Regions from separate parts of the Shewanella sp. Scap07 genome, predicted to be linked through region 1. Evidence: predicted binding sites of a transcription regulator. Region 1 holds the regulator's gene; the other holds the start of a gene.
What was found. The regulator LexA, encoded in region 1, represses DNA repair genes until DNA is damaged. The targets are predictions, from matches to a motif close to TACTGTATNNNNATACAGTA.

Region 1 (4,218 bases):
TTAGATACAGGTCTAGTTGTTGCTCTAATTGGCTGCGCTGTAGCGCATGCTGCTCTGCGGCCAGTAAGGTTAAACTGGTTAATGTGACCGAGCTGACGGCGGCGGCATCGTTGATATTAGTCATCACCTGATTGGCCAATGTATTGACCACAGGTGTTAGCCAGCTTGGCTTTTGCTCTGGATCTTTAGCAATCTCTTCACGCCATTCTGGCGCTTGCTCATTGAGGAAACTGTGCAGCGTGATTGGCTGGCCGAAGTTAACATAGCCTTGGCCAAAATTACCCAATTTACGAATAGCACCAAATACTTGCCAAACTGATTCTTTCTTTTTCTTCTTACCACTAAGCTCTTTATGATAAGTCGCCACTTCCATGACATGATCATAACCAAGGTAAACCGGCACTAAGGTTACCGGACGCTCTACTCCGCGCAGTACACTGTTAACCGTCATCGCAATCATGCCGGTTTTCGGCGCTAGCAAGCGACCAGTGCGCGAACGTCCACCTTCGGTAAAGTATTCAACCGAATAGCCTTTAGTGAACAATTGGTCGAGATACTCTCTAAATACCGCGGTATAAAGCTTGTTACCACGGAAACTACGACGGATAAAAAACGCCCCGCCACGGCGGAACATGGGACCCGCAGGCCAGAAATTCAAATTAATACCGGCAGCGATATGCGGCGGTACCATGCCTTGATAATAGAGAATATAAGACAGCAGTAGATAATCCATGTGGCTACGATGACAAGGCACATAAATAATCTCATGGCCATCGTGGTGCAACTGACGGATCTGCTCGGCGCCTTTAATATTGATGCCTTTGTAAAGCTTGTTCCACAACCAAGTAAGAAAACGCTCAGCAATACGCACCAGACTATCTGAGTAATCAGCGGCAATCTCGTCTAAGTACTCCATCGCTTTAGCGCGTGCTTCTGTTTCAGAGATCTTCTTATTATTGGCTTCTTCAACGATGGCTTTTTTAAGCGACTCAGACTTAAGCAGCGCATGGAACAACGCTTGACGGTTAGGCAGTACAGGACCCGTCATCACCTTACGCTGTCTATGGAAGTGAACCCGAGCCACTCGCGACAGTTTTTGGGCGATGCGTTTATCCGTTCCATGCTCATCAGCCATATGGCGTAGCGACAGCGCATTAGAAAATTGCACAAAGTTGTGGCGACCAAGAAACAGAATCATCAAACATTTACGCAGCCAGGTGGGGTTTTGACGCTCCAACACTGCCGCACGCATGGTGTCATCTTCTTTGCCAGGGGTACGGCCCCAATACAAGCTTACTGGCACCAATTGAACATCTAGCTCTGGCCGACGTTTATGTGCGCCCAATAGGCGCATAAAAGTGCTTAAATAAGGCGAGTTGCTGGCACGCTTGCCCAAAAGCGGCTTAGCGCCTTCAAGACAGACTACTCGCGGTGTCTGTTCACCATCGACCTGCAGCGGTTCATAGGGGCTAGGCAAACCAAAATTAGCGGTAATTTCACTCAGCGCGGCAATATCGCTGACGGATTCAGTTTTCATCACATAAACCACCGGCCTACTCGGGTCTAAATTAAGATCGGCAAATGGATCATGAGGCACAACGATAGTGTGCACTAACTTTTTTTGAATCCAGCGCAGTGATTTGCGCCAAATAGAGTCTTGTTTGGACATGAGTTTATTATTTTTGAGTCTCGTTGTTAGCCCCATAGAATATCAGAAAAACTCATCAGGTCGCTATTAACCATGCACATTATTAATCTGCCGACCACAATACTGCTAGCTGCCCAGCACAATTACAGCGTACAGTGATAACGGTTCAATTCAGCCTATCGCCAAGTCCCTGCTGCAATAGATAAAATTAATCACTGGTTAATACTTGCACTACTTACAATACTGTATATACTGACAGGTACTGTATGGAAAAACAGGTTTAAATATGAGACCGCTAACCCCGAGACAATCTGAGATATTAGATCTCATCAAAAATAATATTGCTGATACTGGCATGCCACCTACCCGTGCAGAAATTGCTAAAAGGTTGGGTTTTAAGAGTGCCAATGCTGCCGAAGAGCATCTGAAAGCGCTAGCCAAAAAAGGCTGTATTGAAATTATTCCTGGCACGTCTCGCGGTATTCGCCTCACCCAAGAAGATGATGAGTCTGAATCTGGCTTACCCTTGATTGGTCAAGTTGCCGCAGGTGAGCCAATACTCGCCCAAGAACATGTTGAGCAGCACTATCAAGTGGATCCAGCCATGTTTAGACCCGCCGCTGATTTCTTACTGCGAGTACGTGGTGACAGTATGAAAAACATCGGCATTTTAGAAGGCGATCTATTGGCGGTTCATAAAATGGCTCAGGCCCGTAACGGTCAAGTCGTGGTTGCTAGAGTAGAAGACGATGTCACCGTTAAACGCTTCGAAAAAGTCGGTAGCACGGTATTTCTGCATGCAGAAAATGAAGAGTACGCCCCAATTGAAGTCGACTTAAACTACCAATCCCTGACCATTGAAGGCTTGGCGGTAGGTGTGATTAGAAATGGAGACTGGCAATGAACAACTTGATTGGAAGCAGCCCACGCCACCCAGGGCTATGGCAAGATGAAGCCAAACTCAGTAAAGGGGTGTCACGTATGCCCAGCCACACTCAAGGTGTGCAAGAGCTGCAAACCCTGACACCTGAACTCGCACGACTCAGTCAGCAAGGCCAGTGGATTGTATTAATTAGTCCACCCAATATTGGCTATAAACAGATGTTGGCTCAAGCTGGCGTACGCATGGATCGCATTTTGTTGGTACATGCTAAAGACGAGATAGAAACGCTATGGGCAATGGAAAAAGCGCTAACCAGTGGCACCTCTAGCGCAGTAATATGTTGGGCGCCTATGCTAGATAGCCGCGACAATCGCCGCCTAGAATTAGTTGCAAAAAGTGCCACAGCTTTAGGCGTGGTAATTGAAAGCGGCAGTGACCACATTGCTGCTCAGCTACCCTCAGTAGCGGATGTTCACGTTAATCAAGGTTCGTTATTTAGCGCGTTTCATTAGTCCGTATAAGACTGTTTTTCCCATCTAAGCCTCCTTTCGGGAGGCTTTTTTGTTGCTGTTTTTTTTAATAAAAGTTAAAAGTTTGATCTTGATCAAAAATTCAACAGGCAGTAAGTTAGAACAAGATAACAACGATTATTTGTTATATCCGAGCGATTTAGTCGTCACTTTTCCTCTCGTCAATTTGGCTTATGCAGTGAGCTCCGTGCGAGAAAAGAGTAGAAATTGGACTGATATATTCAGCCGTAAGTGCATAGAGTGGTAGCCAACTGGCAAATAACAACACCGCGCTAAACCACCAACGCACTTTGAAGTCATCGTTGCTTTTTTGGGAACCGAAGAGTTTGCATAGAGCAGAGACTTACTGTGTGGCTCTTCTTTGTAGTTGCCTTCGCAATTGACAGAGGAGAAGTCTAGTGAAGCAAGTGTTGTATTATTTGCTGGCGTTGCTGTTTACGCCCCCCATTTTCGCCGCCGATATGCCCCTAAATATGACAAAAGGGGTAACGGACATCAGTAATAAAGTGTTCAGTCTACATATGACGATCCTTTATATCTGCTGTGCTATCGGTGTGGTCGTGTTCGGCGTAATGATCTACTCGATCATCAATCACCGCCGCTCTAAAGGCGCCGTCGCCGCCAACTTTCATGAAAGTACCAAGGTTGAAATCGCATGGACAGTGATTCCTTTCGTTATCCTAATTTTAATGGCTATTCCTGCCACTAAAACACTGATTGCAATGGAAGATACTAGTGATGCCGATATCACCATTAAAGTGACGGGCTCACAGTGGAAATGGCACTACAGCTACTTTGATCATGACATTGAATTCTTCAGTGTGCTTTCAACTCCTAGAGATCAAATTGAGGGTGACGCCACAAAGAGTGAAACTTACCTACTTGAAGTCGACAAACCTTTAGTTATCCCCACCAATAGAAAAGTCCGTTTCTTAATGACATCCGATGATGTTATTCACTCATGGTGGGTACCTGCATTTGCAGTAAAGAAAGATGCTAACCCAGGCTTTATCAATGAAGCATGGACGCGGGTCGACGAACCCGGTACTTACCGTGGTCAATGTGCTGAATTGTGCGGCAAAGACCATGGCTTCATGCCTATTGTGGTTGAGGTGTTATCGGAAGCAGATTTTGACGCATGGATCGTAGCGCAAAAG
Region 2 (4,218 bases), 2.6 Mb from region 1:
AAGTTGACTCAATGCAAAGGCAAAACGGTCGTAGCGACGCTTTTGAATCAATTCATACATTTCATATGCTGGCGTCAAATTACCGCTTTTAAGCATATCGTCGAATTGAGTGGCGTATTTTTCTAAACTATCTACGTCCGATTGCAACAACACATTGCGGCGGAAGTCGAGCTGCTTTAGGTAGCGGTCGAAAACTTGTTTAGAAAATTCGTCATCTAAATCAAATCTATGATAGTGCGAGCGCGTGAACAGACGTGTTACGCGCTTACTTGCCACCTTATGTTGTGGCTCTTGTGACAGTGAGGGTAACTCGCTGAATGGAATGGTTGGCGATAGCGCCAAAGCTGAGAATCCAACAAAAAGACTGGCAATAGAGGCGGCCAGAGATAATTTTCGCATCAACAAGTTACTCCTTTATGACTATGAGGCAGTTACAATAGGATATGTTCTACCCGAACTTTAACGGTCAATCCCGAATCTAACTGCACTTGAACATCTTGCTTCTTAATGTCCAAGATAACGCCCTTAACAGGGGCTTTGCCAAGTTTGACATTCACACGTTGATTTGGTTTCAATTCATTTAACACAGCTGGTGTTAAATTAACCGCTTTAGGTGCAGCTGCAGGCTTACGTTTCGGCGGATTTTTCTTAACCGGCTTCTTCGTTGCCTTAGGTGCTTGACCTTCAGACTTAGCGGCTTTCTCAGCACGCTTGGCCTTGGCTCTGTCTTGGCTTTCTTTTAGCGTAGCTTGAGCGTGATCAATATGCTCCTGCTCTAGCTCACCACAAGGGTTACCGTCTAAGTCGATGCGCTGAGCGCCCGCTTTAACCCCTTTAAGGTAACGCCAACTACTAGTATAGCGTCTCAGTGCAATTCTCAACTGAGTCTTACTGACTTTTGAATCATCAGCTAACCTTTCAGCCAAATCCTGAAACAATCCAATTTTAAGCGGCTTAGTTTCACCTTCGGCGATAAAGCACAAAGGAAATGTTTCATATAAATACGCGAGTATCGCGTTGGTGTCGGTCAACTTTTCTGTTGATTCCATCATTACTTCCACAGTTAAAAAGGGGCACTTAGTTGCACTTTAGTTGAGTAGCAGCCAGTGTCGTTCATCATTGTTAGCTTACGCATAGAAACAAATAGTCGATCATTTATTTTCTGCGCGGTCACCAACATACCTTAGCAATTACAAATAACAAACACCAAGTGTGATTCACTCATAGAAATATGATGTAACACTTGGGTTCATTCCAGCAGCCTATTATAAGGAGGATACTGACGATTGCGACCTTCAATTGATAAAAATTGGTTGTAGTTTAGGCGAATAACGTCTTTTCAAACGAATTTACTAGCTTTTCTAACCCGATTTGATCAGTTTCACTAAATCTGTCCAACGAAGGACTATCGATATCTAACACCGCAATCACCTGATTATCACGACGAACCGGGATAACAATTTCAGAATTACTGGCCGCATCACAGGCAATATGACCATCAAACCCATGGACATCTGCAATGCGTAAGGTACGGTTTTCAGCTGCTGCCGTGCCACACACTCCTCGGCCCATAGGGATACGAGTACAGGCAACTTTACCTTGAAATGGCCCTAATACTAATTGGTCCTGCTTAAAAATATAAAAGCCAGCCCAATTGATATCATCAAGATTATCATTCACTAACGCTGAAAAATTCGCCATTGCTGCAACAAAGTCATCTTCGCCAGCCAATAAAGCTTCTGTCTGTTTTGCTAAAGTGTCGTAACACGGGGAGTTCATACAAATTTCCTAACAATTTATCTCGATGTTAATCAGCTTTCTTGGCTGCTTTTTTAGCAACCGGCGCCTTCTTAACCGGCGTCCCTTTAAGCAGCGCCATTAATTGATCTTTATGCTGTGCCAAATAAAAGCTCAGCTTTTCACTTGCTTCATCGTCGAATCCTAGGTCAGCTTCGCTGATAAAAGGAAGCAGGTTGTCGGCGATATCGAGCATCTTATCATATGCATCCGCCTCCTTTTTAGATGTGAATGTCATCTTCTCCACCCCTTCTCTGACCACGACAAATTTAGTTATAACTGCCATGCCTACCCTCATTACTGTTTTTATATACAGTGCTAGAATCTCACACAATCAACTTCTTATGCAAGTATTGGAAATAATCTGATATTATTGCGTAACCATCGTTTGCATAAAAACACTCTTTTTGATGTTAAAATGCGACGGTTAGCCTTTGTATCATAACGCTTTGATGTTTATTTGTGCTGGGTTTAGGTCAATAAACATTGGTTTTTTTTCATTTTTGCAAACCAACATCAATAGGTATTGAGTCACACAAGATATGCAGCAATGTGCTTTAGATAAAAGTGTTATTTTATGCCGTTCGTGTGATCTAGTGGTAAGCAAACGTGCGTTGCCCACCGGGGTGCGAGCCTTGTGCCCGCGTTGCCATACTGCACTTTACGACACACCTTATTGCTCTATCAATGGCATGCTGGCCCTGTGCTTAACTGCGCTTATCTTCTTTTTCCCAGCCAACCTACTTCCCGTTTTAGAACTGCATTTTCTTGGCAGTATCAGAACCACAACGATTGCAGAGGGCGCCATCAATGTCGCCCAGCAAGGCTACTGGATAGTGGGGATTGCGGTCATTACGGCAGCGGTCATCGCGCCTGGGTTGCTGATTGCATCCATACTGGCGCAAATTCTTATTGTAAAATATCAACTTAGCAGCCCCTTTTTCAGAGAAGTATTGCGCCAACTACTCAGGCAGCAAAGCTTGTTATCGCAACTTACTATGCTAGAAATCTACATGATCAGTATTTTAGTCTCGGTGTTCCAACTGTCTGACTATACTGATTTATATTTTGGGATGGGCACTTTCTGCTTCACCATGCTGTTTGTTATGACGATTTTTTTACAGCGTGAATATGACCTTGAACATATGTGGAGCATGCTAGATGACTGATAAAGCCAAGCAAGTTCAGGGCAAAGACAATGGACTGGCACCGTGTAAGACCTGTCTTAAATTGTGCAAAATAGAAGATCGTCAGTGCCAACGTTGTGGCACAACGATTTCAGCACGGGATTATACCAGTGTGCAAAAAAGCTGGGCCTTGTTGATCACTGCAGCCATATTGTTGATACCGGCCAATGTCTACCCTATCACCATTATGACAAGCCAAGGTACCATGCGCCAAGATACCATTTTCAGTGGAATTACCCACTTAGTGGAACTTGAGTTGATGCCAATTGCCATCATCTTATTTACCGCTAGTATTTTGGTACCTATGTTGAAAATTGTCGGCCTCAGTATCTATCTGTGTGCGATTAGTTTTCGAATGCCCATTTCCAAAAAGAATTTAATGTCCGGTTTTCACATCATTGAGTGGATTGGACGCTGGTCCATGTTAGATCTGTTTGTGATTTCCATTACCGCCGCTTTAGTTAATATGGGACAGTTACTTGATGCTAAGCCTGCCCCTGCTGCTACCGCATTTGCCCTTGTGATTCTCTTGACACAGTTAGCCGCAAAAGTACTCGACACTCGCCTATTATGGGATAGATTGGAATTAGACAATGACACAAATTGAAACACCCAAAGTCGTTAAGAAAAAACTATTTTCACCTATATGGTTACTGCCGATCATCGCATTGGTGCTCGGCGCCTGGTTAGGGGTAAAAAGCATCCGAGAATCCGGTGTCGAAGTACGCATTCATTTTCCAAGTGCCACCGGTATCGATGTAGGTAAAACCTTAGTGCGTTATCAAGGTCTTACCGTGGGTAAAGTGGTAGACATCAGTATCGATGATGATCTGCAAGGCGTGAATGTAGATGTATTGATGGATTACCGTGCAGCGCCGTTTCTAAATGATAACACCCAATTTTGGTTGGTTACGCCCAAAGCCTCTATCACCGGCGTCGAAGGCCTTGATGCGCTGTTTTCTGGTAACTATATCGCCATTAAGCCCGGTGACGGCGATTCTCGTTCGGTATTTGAAGCTGCACGTGAAACGCCAGTGATGCTGCCGGGTAATGACGGATTAGTGATTGAACTATCCAGTGACACCTTAGGCTCGTTAGATGTTGGTTCACAGGTTTATTATCGACAAATACCCGTAGGTAAAGTCATTAGCTATCGCTTAGAGACCAGTGAAAAGATTGTTTTTAATGCCTACATTCAACAAAAGTACGCTGATTTGGTGAAAGTAGATTCACA

Region 2: the regulator LexA is predicted to act here: its motif matches at 2,096-2,115, upstream of FLM48_RS09845 (YebG family protein).

What each region holds. Positions count from the first base shown of each region.
Region 1 covers NZ_CP041329.1:4,802,279-4,806,496, forward strand. The annotation lists gene plsB (glycerol-3-phosphate 1-O-acyltransferase PlsB) at 1-1,669, opposite strand, end outside; gene lexA (transcriptional repressor LexA) at 1,935-2,552, shown strand; gene FLM48_RS21195 (cell division inhibitor SulA) at 2,549-3,043, shown strand; gene coxB (cytochrome c oxidase subunit II) at 3,460-4,218, shown strand, end outside.
Region 2 covers NZ_CP041329.1:2,250,555-2,254,772, reverse strand. The annotation lists gene prc (carboxy terminal-processing peptidase) at 1-399, opposite strand, end outside; gene proQ (RNA chaperone ProQ) at 432-1,049, opposite strand; gene FLM48_RS09850 (GAF domain-containing protein) at 1,321-1,779, opposite strand; gene FLM48_RS09845 (YebG family protein) at 1,808-2,083, opposite strand; gene FLM48_RS09840 (paraquat-inducible protein A) at 2,340-2,966, shown strand; gene FLM48_RS09835 (paraquat-inducible protein A) at 2,959-3,591, shown strand; gene FLM48_RS09830 (MlaD family protein) at 3,578-4,218, shown strand, end outside.